Regions from separate parts of the Exiguobacterium sp. SH5S4 genome, predicted to be linked through region 2. Evidence: riboswitches for the same ligand, from Rfam matches in the RefSeq annotation. Region 2 holds a riboswitch; each other region holds the start of a gene.
What was found. Region 2 has a riboswitch for S-adenosylmethionine ahead of msrA (peptide-methionine (S)-S-oxide reductase MsrA). Riboswitches for the same ligand answer to the same signal wherever they lie in the genome.
Positions count from the first base shown of each region.

Region 1 (3,208 bases), on a different contig from region 2:
GCTCACGAATGCGAAGTCGTCTGTCGGCGGTCTCGTCGACACGATCAAAGAAGATCCGGCCGGTAAAGCGTCTCAAGTCATCGAGCAAGTGAAATCGGCGTCAGGTATGATTCAAGAAGTGTCGACCGATGTGCAAAACGTCTATGAAAAAGTTGTCGGTGAAGTCGACACGGTCAAAGAAGACGTGAACAAAGTCGTCGAGACGGCCCAGGAAACAAAATCAGATTTGCAAGATATTGGTGAGAAAGTCGTCGAGGCGAAAGATACAGCACTCGGCAACGAGAACGCAACAAACGAAAATAAACCACAAGCATAATAAAAAAACGACCTTTCTCGCGAAAGGTCGTTTTTTTATGCTTATGCGAAACGTTTTGCGCCTTCTTCAAGCAATGCCGCTTTGTCCGTCTGCTCCCATGGGAGTTCAACGTCTGTGCGACCAAAGTGTCCGTAAGCTGCTGTCTGTCTGTAGATCGGGCGACGAAGGTCGAGCATCTTGATGATGCCGGCCGGACGAAGGTCGAAGTTCTCACGAATGAGTTCAACGAGTTCAGTCTCGCTCAATTTACCAGTGCCGAACGTGTCCACCGCGATTGAAACCGGGTGTGCGACACCGATCGCGTATGCAAGTTGAACTTCCGCTTTGTCAGCAAGTCCAGCTGCCACGAGGTTTTTCGCCACGTAGCGGGCCGCGTATGCTGCCGAACGGTCAACTTTGGTAGGATCTTTACCTGAGAACGCACCACCGCCGTGGCGAGCGTATCCACCGTATGTGTCGACGATGATTTTACGTCCTGTAAGACCTGCATCACCTTGTGGTCCACCGATGACAAAACGGCCAGTCGGGTTGATGAAGTACTTTGTCTCGGCATCGATGAGTTCAGCCGGGATGACTGCTGCGATCACGTGTTCTTTAAGGTCCGCTTGGATTTGCTCGAGCGTGATGTCTTCTGCGTGTTGCGTCGAGATGACGATCGTATCGATACGGACCGGGTTGTTGTCTTGGTCGTATTCAACAGTTACTTGCGTCTTACCGTCTGGACGAAGGTAAGTGAGCGTTCCGTTTTTGCGGACTTCTGCCAAGCGACGTGACAATTTGTGAGCGAGTGAGATTGGGAGCGGCATGAGTTCAGGTGTCTCGTTCGTTGCATAACCGAACATGAGGCCTTGGTCACCGGCACCAATCGCATCGATTTCTTCGTCAGTCATTTGACCTTCACGAGCTTCGAGCGCTTGGTCGACACCGAGTGCGATGTCTGCTGACTGCTCGTCGATTGCTGTGAGTACAGCACAAGTCTCAGCGTCAAAACCATATTTGGCGCGCGTGTAGCCGATCTCACGAACAGTTTCACGTACAACTTTCGGGATATCCACGTAAGTCGATGTCGTGATTTCACCAGCTACGAGCACGAGACCTGTCGTTACAGACGTCTCAGCCGCAACGCGGGCGTTTGGATCTTCAGCCAAAATTGCATCCAAAATCGCATCTGAGATTTGGTCACAAATTTTATCCGGATGTCCTTCAGTGACGGACTCCGAAGTGAAAAGTCGACGGTTCAAGTTTGACATTTCGAAAAACCTCCTATTAATAAGGGTGATGTGTGGACGGTACTCGTTCCCCTTACGCGTTGCTTTGGGACGGTAATGAAAAAAACCTTTCGCCACGTTCAATGGGAAAGGTTGAATCGTTCTTCCTTACCCTCTTATCGTTCGAAGCTGTCGCTTCGCTTCAGGATAGCACCTTTTCCGAAAAAGACTACAGGATCGGACGGTTGCTGGGCTTCGTAGGGCCTTGTTCCCTCCACCGCTCAGAATAAGAGTATCCGTTACGAACACCATCATATAAATGCCATACCGTTCTGTCAAGCGTATCTGCTTAATTTGTAAATTTCTTCGTAATCACGGAAATCATTTATGTTTGTGAAATATCAAACATTTTTTTGACGGTTTCCGTTTTTTCACTCCCCGCTTATACAGAATATGTTAGAATGTCTTTGTAAGAAAGCGCTTACTTTAAAGGGTAAAGAAATGCTTGTTTTCGATTAGTGTGTCACATATAATGAAAATGTCATACTAATTAAACGCGGAAGTATGCGGATTTCATCCACATCTATTTAGGGGAAAGGTGGGATTCAGGATGGCGACTACGCTCCTGAAAATCGAAGAATTAATTAAGGGTGCCGATGTATTACGGAACTTAACGGTTCCAGAACTGGTGGAAGAAGCCATTCGTAACGGTGAAGGCGTACTGACGAAAGACGGGGCTTTATCGGTCAGTACAGGGAAATTCACAGGACGGTCACCGAAAGACAAATTCGTCGTCCAAGATGAAGTCAGCAACTCGTTAGTGGACTGGGGGCCGATCAATCAGCCGATCGCAGAAGAAAAGTTCACCGCTCTTCTCGACAAAGTCCTCACCCATCTCGAGACGAAACAGAAGCTGTATTATCTCGAAGCTTCGGCTGGAGCTGACGAGCACTACACGCTACCTGTACGCGCCATCACCGAGTACGCGTGGCACAGCTTGTTCGCGAAGCAGTTGTTCTTGCGAGAGTGGCCGACGAGAGCTGCGTTTGACCCGTTCACGGTCATTTATGCACCGAGCTACAAGGCCGACCCAACAGTTGACGGGACGAACTCAGAAACATTTATCCTCGTCTCGTTCGCCAAACGTACCATTCTGATCGGGGGAACAGAATACGGCGGCGAAATTAAAAAATCGATTTTCTCGGTCATGAACTTCCTATTACCTGAACAGCACGTCTTGTCGATGCATTGCTCGGCCAACGTCTCGGACGCCGGGGAGACGGCGCTCTTCTTCGGACTATCGGGCACGGGAAAGACGACGCTATCGGCCGATATGGAACGGCATCTCATCGGTGACGATGAGCACGGTTGGTCACCAGACGGCATCTTCAACATCGAAGGCGGTTGCTACGCCAAGACGATCAACTTGTCGCGTGAGAACGAACCTCAAATTTATGACGCCATCCGTTTCGGATCGTTGATCGAAAACGTCATCTTGAACGAAGACCGCTCACCCGACTACAAAAACATCTCGCTCACCGAAAATACGCGAGCAGCTTATCCGATTCAATACATCGATAACGCGATGCTCCCTTCACGGGCCGGTCACCCGAACACGATCGTCTTCTTGACGGCCGATGCTTACGGGGTGCTCCCGCCGATCAGCAAGTTGACGAAAGAGCAG
Region 1 is NZ_SJUQ01000001.1:169,630-172,837, reverse strand. Features, by position in the region: gene EVJ32_RS00825 (YtxH domain-containing protein) at 1-316, shown strand, start outside; gene metK (methionine adenosyltransferase) at 358-1,566, opposite strand; SAM riboswitch class I at 1,698-1,817, opposite strand; gene pckA (phosphoenolpyruvate carboxykinase (ATP)) at 2,135-3,208, shown strand, end outside.
Region 1: another riboswitch for S-adenosylmethionine. It lies ahead of metK (methionine adenosyltransferase); the one in region 2 lies ahead of msrA (peptide-methionine (S)-S-oxide reductase MsrA).

Region 2 (3,208 bases):
CCGTCCGTTTTCGCGTGCCGGACGTCGGCTAAGCGTCGCTCTAGGTAGCTCGACTCGGTCAAACGCCCTAATAACTGATTCGCTTTCTCGAACGTAACTTGTCCATGCGGGATCGTTTCCGGGTGACGCTTGTTCCAGTCCATCAAGTCCTTGAGCGTTTCATATGGGAGCGCTGTCGTCGCCAAATACGCCTCAATCCCGAGCTTGAACTCATGGTAGAGGACGTCGCCTTGGTCAAGTCCGTCGTTTGACGGCAGGTCGACTTCGACGAGCTCGACCCCGCTCGCTTTGAGTAACGCCAGCGCTTCTTGATAGAGCGTCTGTTCTTCATCCGACAGTTCCGCCTTCACGAAACCGACGCGCATGCCGACGGCTTGACGCTCGTCGAGACACGTCCGGTACGGTGGACCGGCCGGCAGATGTGTCGTCGCCGGGTCCGAGTCGTCTTCCCCGCACATCGCTTCTAGTGCGAGCACCGCGTCGCGGAGCGTCCGCGCCATCGGACCAGCCGTATCTTGCGACCGCGAAATCGGGATAATCCCACTCCGGCTGATGAGCCCGACCGTCGGTTTGATGCCGACGATGCCGTTATGGACGCTCGGATGGATGATCGACCCGCTCGTCTCGCTGCCGACGGCGAGCATCGTCAAGTTCGCCGCAACGGCAGCCGCCGAGCCAGAGCTCGAACCGCCGACGTCGAGATTGTCACCATACGGATTGAGCGTCTGGCCACCGACCCCGCTCCATCCGTTCGGCATGTCCTCCGTCAAAAAATTGGCCCATTCCGATAAGTTGGTTTTGCCGAGAATGACCGCCCCATGCTCACGGAGGCGGCGGACGAGTTCAGCGTCACGACCCGCAAAGTGATGCTCGAGCGCCACGGCGCCGGCAGTCGTCCTCATGAGTCCCGCCGTCTCGATGTTGTCCTTGAGTAAAACGGGAATACCGAGGAGTGGCAGCCGGTCTCCGCGTCGGTAGGCACGGTCGGCCGCCTCCGCCTCGAACAACGCGTCCGGGTTCACTTGGATGACCGCTTTCAGTTTATCGTTCAAGCTAGCGATCCGTGTCAAATAGTAGGCCGTCACGTCCCGGGCCGTGAACGTCCCTTCTTTATAGCCGCACTGTGCGGTCTCGATGTCTAGTTCAAATAAGTCTTGCATCCAATTCCCTCCTTATAGGCAATGTTATTCGGTATTCGCTGAATGCATCGAATCCCCTTCTTTTTATCGCCATTGGATGTGCAACTTGATACACTAGAAGAAACGTTATTGGAGGTAGCCATGTCCCGCTCTTACATCCTTGTTTTACTGTCCGTGTTCGCCCTGTTCTTTCTACAATTGTTCGGGGATGATTTGCCGTGGGCATTCCCTGCGTCCATCGCCCTCATTATCTTGATTGTTGGTGCCACGCTATTTCAACTTCGGCGCACACCAAATCGTTGACGTTTAAACGAGACAGATGATATGATGCTGTCACCAACTACATATCGATATCTTGAGTGAACGAGAGACCTGGCTCTATGACTTCACAGCAACCTGCTTCGGCAAGGTGCTACTTCCAGCAAGGCATCGCCTTGGACGATATGACAAAACGCTCATGTCGATGACATGGGCGCTTTTTTTGGAATGAACATGAGGGGGATTTTATTTTGGAAAAAGCTACATTCGCAGGCGGTTGTTTTTGGTGCATGGTGACACCGTTTGAAGAACAGCCAGGCATCGAAGGCATCGTATCCGGCTATACGGGCGGACACGTCGACAATCCGACGTATAAAGACGTCAAGACAGGCACGAGCGGTCATTACGAGGTCGTCGAGATCACGTTCGATCCGTCTCAGTTCGCGTATGAGCGCTTGCTCGAACTGTATTGGATTCAGACTGACCCGACCGACGACGGCGGCCAGTTCCAAGACCGCGGGCAACAATATGCGCCCGCCATCTTCTATCATACGGAAGAACAACGCGTGAAAGCAGAACAGAGCCGCGACGCGCTCGCTGCGAGCGGAAAGTTCAAACAACCGATCGTGACGAAAATCTTACCGGCTGACGTCTTTTACCCGGCCGAAGACTATCATCAAGATTATCATAAAAAAAATCCGGCCCACTATAAAGCGGACCGGAAACAATCTGGCCGTGACGAGTTCATCGACCAGACGTGGACAAGCTGACAACGACGGGCCTCATACCCGTCGTTTTTTTAGCTCTTCGCGAGCCCTAACATAAAACCGGCGACCACGATCAGACCGATCCCCATAAACACGAAGACGCGTTCTTTCGACGTCTTTTCTTCTTTTAGCAAGTAAATGCCACCGAGTGTCGCGACGACGACGTTCAGTTGAGACAGTGCGAACGACGTGGCGATGCCGACTTCTCCGCTCGAGACGAACAACCCGAAGTTCCCGATCCCCCAGGCAAGCCCGGCGAAGATGTTCTTGAACGTCTTCGGATCAAACTTTTTCACATCTTTTTCACGAAGACTGAACAAGAGCGCGGCGATGAACATCCCGAGTGACTGCGGTAGGATGGCGGTGATGCCATCGACCTCAAAGTAGTTGGTGAGGACGGCGTACGTCACGTAACCGATGCTCGAAACGAGCAGCACGAGTAGCCCTTTTTTCAAAGCACTACTGCTGTCAGATTCTTTATGTTGTTGATATGACGTCATGACGGCCCCGATGATGATCAAGACGAGGGCCGAGAAGCCGAGCCATAGTTCAGTCGGCGTCTTCCAGTCCCCAAGGACGATGACCCCGAACAGTGATGTCCCGACAAGCTGCATCCCTGTACTGATTGGCATCGCTTTCGAGACGCTCAAAATTTGGAATGACTGGAATTGAAGGTATTGTCCGAGCGCCCAGAACACACCCGATATGAAACCAGTCACGATCGCGAGCGTCGTGAACTCTGGTTTGAAGACGAGCGCGATGACAGTCGCCATTACCATCGCGCCGATCGTCGTGCCGACCAATTGTTGAATCGGCTTGCCGCCGACAATAGATACGATAAGCGGGATACTCCCCCACATGAGTGCGGGCAGTAGCGCCAGCAAAATCATCTCCATATGTTGCACCTGCTTTCTTAATATAACATTCTGTCTGTTCTTCCCGGCTCTAGCGCCCAATAAACTTCAAAAATGATTTTCAAAGTTCTTTCGTTTTTCTTGTTGCCAAATCATTTATTAGAATGATATAATAATTTCCAACGGGGCA
Region 2 is NZ_SJUQ01000026.1:33,273-36,480, reverse strand. Features, by position in the region: gene EVJ32_RS13215 (amidase family protein) at 1-1,160, opposite strand, end outside; gene EVJ32_RS16310 (hypothetical protein) at 1,281-1,442, shown strand; SAM riboswitch class I at 1,487-1,586, shown strand; gene msrA (peptide-methionine (S)-S-oxide reductase MsrA) at 1,649-2,167, shown strand; gene EVJ32_RS13205 (GRP family sugar transporter) at 2,197-3,060, opposite strand; tRNA gene EVJ32_RS13200 (tRNA-Ala) at 3,203-3,208, shown strand, end outside.

Region 3 (3,208 bases), on a different contig from region 2:
CGTGAACCGTTCGAACCGTTTGAGTGGGTCATGGAACGTCGATAGCGTCAAATGGGCGACGATTTGCCCGATGTCAAAGCCGAACGGTCCGTAAAAAGCGAACTCCGGATCGATGACTTTCGTCTCTTGTTGCGTCGCGAAGATACTGCCTGTATGTAAGTCTCCGTGCAAGAGCGCGTCGTGTTTCGTGACGAAACCGACTTTCAGTTTCGTGACCTCCACTTTCAATTTCTGGTCACGCCAAAGCGCTTCGACGTCCTGACGGAGCGCGGTTTCGATGTTGTTCGATTCGGCATCTTTGTACGGATCGGTGAAGATCAGTTTTTCAGTGATGTCGCACAGTTCCGGGTTGTAGTAATCCCGTTCTTTCCGCTTCTTCTCAATCGGGCCGGCCGTATAGTCTGACGTCTCAAACAACGTCTGTCCTAAAAACTCACCGATGTGACGGGCGAGTTCAGGATACGTTTTCCCTTCCAAATAGCCCGTCCGGACGATATCAAAGTCGGACAAGTCCTCTAAAATCGTGTAGGCGAGCGTCCGGTCACTGCCGAGAACGACCGGGACGAAACGCGGGACGACGCTAGCGAATTCGCGCAACGCGAGCTGCTCGATCCACGCCCGTTCAAGTGTGAGCGGCCAACTCTCTCCGACGACTTTCGCATACGGTAGCGCCTGCTTGACGATGAGGCTCGTTTCGCCTTGACGGATGCGGAAGACGAGGTTCAAGTTGCCGTCCCCGATCTCCTCGCAATGCGCGATGCCCCCATCTTCGAGTAACCCTAACGTTCTGACGTGCTCGACGACTGTCTGTTCTGTAAATGGTTGATAAGCCATGTCTGTTTCCCCTTTCGGTATATTCCCCACAAAAAAAGCCCCTTTCTCCGCGAGAAAGAGGCACAGCCGTAACGGTTGTTCCTCTCATCTGTCAGACGTATGTCTGGTGGATGTAGCACCGTGCCTACTGGTCGGTTGCTGCGGCGTCATCGGGCCAATTCCCTCTGCCAACTCGCGATAAGAGTGTCATATTCGATTGTGTGAACTTGTTGTGATGAATGTTACTTACTCGAGCACCAAGTTGTCAACGTCAATTTTCGGACCCGGTGTTGTCTTTTCCCGGGCATATATAGAAACAATGAATTCAACTATTTTTTCTCAAAAAAAGGAATTGACGAACCGGATATTGTGTGACAAAATTCAATTAAATTTCACAACTTCAAAATACATTCTTATCAAGAGCAGACGGAGGGGACAAGCCCGATGATGTCGCAGCAACCGACCCGATTGGGCACGGTGCTAATTCTTGCAGCGTAAGCTGAGAGATAAGAGTTCATTTTTTTATGATGACCTCTTGCCTCGGCATGGGGTCATTTTTTGTTTGACCGGAAGGAGGAACGAACATGAGTATTACTGCCACATATGAAATCAGCCGGACGAACCGCGTCGCGACTGTCGCCGAGAAAATCGCCCTTGAACTGACCGTCGGCACATGGACGGAACTGCCCCACCTAGAGCAAGAACAATTAAAGGCGTATCGGGGCGAGGTCGTCTCAACGACGCACACGGAAACGACGAGTCGCTTCACAATCCGTTATCCGCTCCATAACGTCACGCCCGACTTCTCATCCATCTTGACGACGACGTTCGGGAAATTATCGCTCGATGACTCGGTACGCTTGATCGACTTGACGTTACCCGAAACGCTTGCGTCTGAATTCCCCGGAGCAAAGTTCGGTGTTCAAGGCGTTCGTGAGTTGCTCGACGTCCATGATCGCCCGCTCGTCATGAGCATCTTTAAAGGGATCATCGGCCGTGATTTACGCTTCTTAGAACAGCAACTTCGAGACCAGCTCGCCGGCGGCATCGACATCGTCAAAGATGATGAAATCCTATACGATAATCCGCTCACTCCGTCGCTTGAACGAGCTAAAATCGGGGCGGCCGTCATCCAAGAACAGTTCGAAACGACCGGGAAACGTTCGCTCTATGCCATCACGCTCAGCGGTCCGGTGTTCGGGCTACGTGACCAAGCGCTCCGCTTGATCGAGGCGGGCGCGACGGCACTGTTGTTCAACGTCTATACATACGGGCTCGACACACTCCGCGAACTCGCGAGCGATCCAACAATTAACGTCCCGATTTTGGCGCATCCGGCGTTCGCCGGCGCCTTGACCGGCTCGATCAGCCACTCGCTCTTGCTCGGGAAATTGTTCCGCCTCGCGGGGGCCGACTTGACGCTGTTCCCGTCCCCATACGGTTCACTCGCGACACCGTCCGATGAGGCGTTCGCGATTCGGGATAGCAGTGCTCGGCCGCACTGGGCGAAGCCGATTCTACCGGTCCCGTCGGCCGGCATCCATCCGGGGCTCGTCCCGGACATCATCCGTGATTTCGGCACAGACGTCGTCATCAACGCCGGCGGCGGCATCCACGGTCACCCAGACGGCGCGGCTGCCGGGGCCCGGGCGTTCCGACAAGCGATTGAGCAAGTAGTGGGCGTGGCGAGCCAGACGAACGAGCTCGAGGCCGCGCTAAAGGCGTGGTCAAAACAATGACGATTCACATCTTGTGTGACTTCGACGGGACGATCACGGCCGAGGACAACATCATCGCTTTGATGCGGGCGTTCGCACCGCCCGAATGGCACGCGCTCAAAGACGACGTGCTCGCTCAAGACATCTCGATCCGCTCCGGGGTCGGACAGATGTTCCAGCTGTTGCCGAGCGCTGACGCTTCGGCGTACCGTGACTACTTGCTGGACCGCATCACCTTGCGCCAAGGTTTCTCGACGTTTTTGGCAGAAGTCCGGCAACAAGTTTGGAAGTTCGACGTCGTCAGCGGCGGCATGGACTTTTTCGTGTACCCGATCTTGCAAGACCACGTCGCGCCGGACCACATCTACTGTAACGTCGCCGACTTCTCGGGCGAGACGGTACGCGTCGACTGGCCCTACGCCTGTGACGCGCATTGCACGAATGATTGTGGTTGCTGCAAACCGACAATCGCCCGGACGATCGTCGATCCCGTTGATCGCTTGATCGTCATCGGTGACTCGGTGACCGACTTCGAGATCGCCAAACGGGCCGATTTCGTCTACGCCCGTGGGCAACTCATCACGCTCTGTGAAGCAGAAGGCATCGCCTACGCCCCGTTCGAGACGTTCGACGACATCACCCATCACATGAAGGAGGTGCACGTATGAGCGTGACCG
Region 3 is NZ_SJUQ01000031.1:25,974-29,181, reverse strand. Features, by position in the region: gene mtnK (S-methyl-5-thioribose kinase) at 1-834, opposite strand, end outside; SAM riboswitch class I at 916-1,018, opposite strand; SAM riboswitch class I at 1,224-1,326, shown strand; gene EVJ32_RS14085 (2,3-diketo-5-methylthiopentyl-1-phosphate enolase) at 1,398-2,552, shown strand; gene EVJ32_RS14080 (2-hydroxy-3-keto-5-methylthiopentenyl-1-phosphate phosphatase) at 2,549-3,199, shown strand; gene EVJ32_RS14075 (methylthioribulose 1-phosphate dehydratase) at 3,196-3,208, shown strand, end outside.
Region 3: another riboswitch for S-adenosylmethionine. It lies ahead of EVJ32_RS14085 (2,3-diketo-5-methylthiopentyl-1-phosphate enolase); the one in region 2 lies ahead of msrA (peptide-methionine (S)-S-oxide reductase MsrA).

Region 4 (3,208 bases), on a different contig from region 2:
CGTCTTTCAGTTCGCCAACTTAAAACCGCGCGTCGCGCTCCGCCGCTTCCGGTTCACTTATCCTTGGAACGCGATCACGTCATTTTTAGAAATCGCCATCCCGGCAAGTGTTTACTTGGCACTCGGCGGTGAGACCGGTCTTGGCTTCTATTCGCAGGATTCGTTCGTTCCGCTCATCGGTCTGATCAGCGCCATCATTTTGAACACGGTCGTTCAAAAGTATCAAGTCGGCTGGTGGTTCCGCGTCGATATCCCGGTCCGTGATTTTCTGAATATCGCTTTTTACACGTACATCGTCAGTTTCGTCTTCATCCTTGCCGCGTCGTTCTTCCGTGAGACGAACTTGCTCGTCGTCAGTAGCATCGCGGCCGCCCTCACGTTCTTTATTAAGCGGTTGATGATCCAAAAAGGGCGCCAAGACGCGTTCAAGTCATTGATCGAACAGTACGATGAAGCGAAAGAGGCCGTCTCCCTGTCTCAAAGCGAGGCCCAGGCGATTGAAGTGTTCTTGAGTCAATGTGAGCGCCTCAACCAATATGATAAAGGGTTTGTCGAGTTCGTCCTGTTCGACCGAACGCTCTATTTCGATTTGTTGACGCGACAGCCGATCGACCGTCCGATCGTCTTCGACTTGATTGAAGCGCGCCATCCACACGCCAAGTCTGTCGATTATGAGATGCGCTTCGAATGGGACGCAGCGTTGTCAGAAGCGTTTCATGACGATTACCACAGCTTCATCTCGGTCCAGTCAGAAGAGATTGACGGGATCCGCACACGCATCGTCATGATCGGTGAACACGTCTATGGCTATCCGCCCATCATTCAAAACGAGATGATGAAACTGTTGAAGTCGTTCAACCGAACAATCAGCCGTTGCCACGAACGCGACCGCCTATACACGGAAAGCCGCACCGATAGCTTGACGCTGCTCGCCAACGCGCGCGCGTTCTACGAGTATGGGATTCAACAAATCTCGGACGGCTCGATGTACCCGATCTCAGTCGCGATGCTCGACATCGACTTCTTTAAAAAAATCAATGACACGCACGGTCACCAAGTCGGAGACAGCGTGCTCCAAGAGTTCGGACGGCGAATTCGGCAAGTGCTCCGGACCGATGACTTTGCGGCCCGTTACGGGGGCGAGGAGTTCATCTTGCTGCTCAATCATTGCGACGTCGACCAAGCCGTCGATATCGCCGAACGGATTCGACAGAAGATTGAAGATAAGCCGTTCCGTGTCGATGGGGTCGATATTCCCGTGACCGCCTCGATCGGCGTCGATACGATTCAAGCGTTCGGCGACAAACGGCTTGATGATACGATTCGTAACGCTGACCGGGCCCTTTACGTCGGCGGCAAGTACGCCGGTCGTAACCGCGTCGCCCATTATAATTTTTTGACGACATGACTTCCCCCCGCGTCCATTGGCGCAGGGGGATTTCTGTTGACAACCCGATTTGAAACAGGTACGTTAGAAAACGTGTCTAACAACTACATCATGACGACTTTTTATCAAGAGAGACGGAGGGACTGGCCCTTAGATGTCTCGGCAGCGGGTAACCCGTGCCAAATCCAGCGAGCGTTCTGCTCGAAAGATGAAAAGGGTGTCTCTTACAGAGAGCCTTTTTCGGAAGGCTCTCTTTTTCTATTCTATGAAATGAGGTGAATCGATTGGAACAACCAACAGCTAACAAATGGGCGCTCTTGCCCTTGCTCGTCTTCCTCGTCTTCTTTATCGGGGCAGGTATTTATTATGGTGACTTTTACAAGTTCCCGGTGCTGATCGCGGCGTTGATCGCTTTAATTGTCGCCGCGATGATGACGAAAGGAAGCGTCACACAGACCGTCGAACGTATCGCCCAAGGCGCCGGTAATCCAGGTATCTTGATCATGATATTCATCTTCCTGCTCGCTGGCGCGTTCTCGAACGTCGCCGGTGCAATCGGTGCGATTGACGCGACGGTCAATGCGGCGTTGACGTTCCTGCCGCCGTCACTCTTACTGAGCGGATTGTTCGTCATCGCTGCCTTCATCTCGATGGCGATGGGCACATCGACCGGTACGATTGCCGCGCTCGCCCCGATCGCGCTCGGCATCCATCAAGAGAGCGGGGTCAATATCGCGATCGCGGCCGCGGCCGTTGTCGGCGGGGCCATGTTCGGAGACAACTTGTCATTCATCTCAGATACGACAATCGCCGCCGTCCGGACACAGCGGACGAACATGCGTGACAAGTTCCGGACCAACTTTTGGATCGTGCTCCCGGCCGCAATCATCACGACCGTCCTGTTAGCCGTTCTCTCAAGTGGAGAATCGACGATTGAAGTGGCCGCGTTCGAATGGTACAAATTGATTCCGTATCTCGCCGTCATCGTCCTCGCCTTGACCGGACTGAACGTCATCCTCGTTTTGCTCGGCGGCATCGCGCTCGCTGGCATCATCGGACTGATTGACGGAAGCTTGGCCGTCACGTCTTACGTCACGGCGATGGCCGACGGTATGATGGGCATGGCCGAGATCTCGCTCTTGACGTTATTCATGGGCGGACTCGTCGGGCTCATCTCGCATAACGGTGGACTCACCTATTTACGAGACGCACTCACGTCACGGATTCAGCGCCGGGCTGGTGCGGAATGGAGCATCGCCGGGCTCGTCAGTGCGACGAACGTCGCGACGGCGAACAATACGATCTCGATTCTCGTAGCAGGCCCGCTTGCCGCGAATATCGCCGATACGTATGACATCGAACGGAAAAAGTCAGCGAGCGTACTCGACATCTTCTCGTGCGGGGTACAAGGACTTCTGCCTTACGGGGCGCAGCTCCTCATCGCCGCCGAGTTGACGAACACGGCGTCCCCCGCCCTCGTCCCGTATATGTTCTATCCGTTCCTCCTGTTCATTTGCGGAGGCTTGGCGATCGTCTTCAACTTCCCACGTTTCAAAAAAACCAACTAAGCAAAAATCCTCGAAGGCGGCCGCCTTCGAGGATTTTTATGTTCTTGCTTCACGTTTACGTTTGAGCTCTTCGTTCCGTTTTTTGAAAGCGCGCCGTTTGAGAAGTTCTTCGAGACCGCGACTGATCGCCCACAATACGAGCAAGAGCAGGCCGAGCATCGATAAGCGGAACGGGCTTTGGATGAACTCTTGCCACTGATCACCGATGACCGAGAAGATGATGACGACGAGCAGTTTCCCGAATCCGGCCGCC
Region 4 is NZ_SJUQ01000021.1:15,588-18,795, reverse strand. Features, by position in the region: gene EVJ32_RS11715 (GGDEF domain-containing protein) at 1-1,408, shown strand, start outside; SAM riboswitch class I at 1,507-1,602, shown strand; gene EVJ32_RS11710 (Na+/H+ antiporter NhaC family protein) at 1,672-2,955, shown strand; gene EVJ32_RS11705 (TVP38/TMEM64 family protein) at 2,992-3,208, opposite strand, start outside.
Region 4: another riboswitch for S-adenosylmethionine. It lies ahead of EVJ32_RS11710 (Na+/H+ antiporter NhaC family protein); the one in region 2 lies ahead of msrA (peptide-methionine (S)-S-oxide reductase MsrA).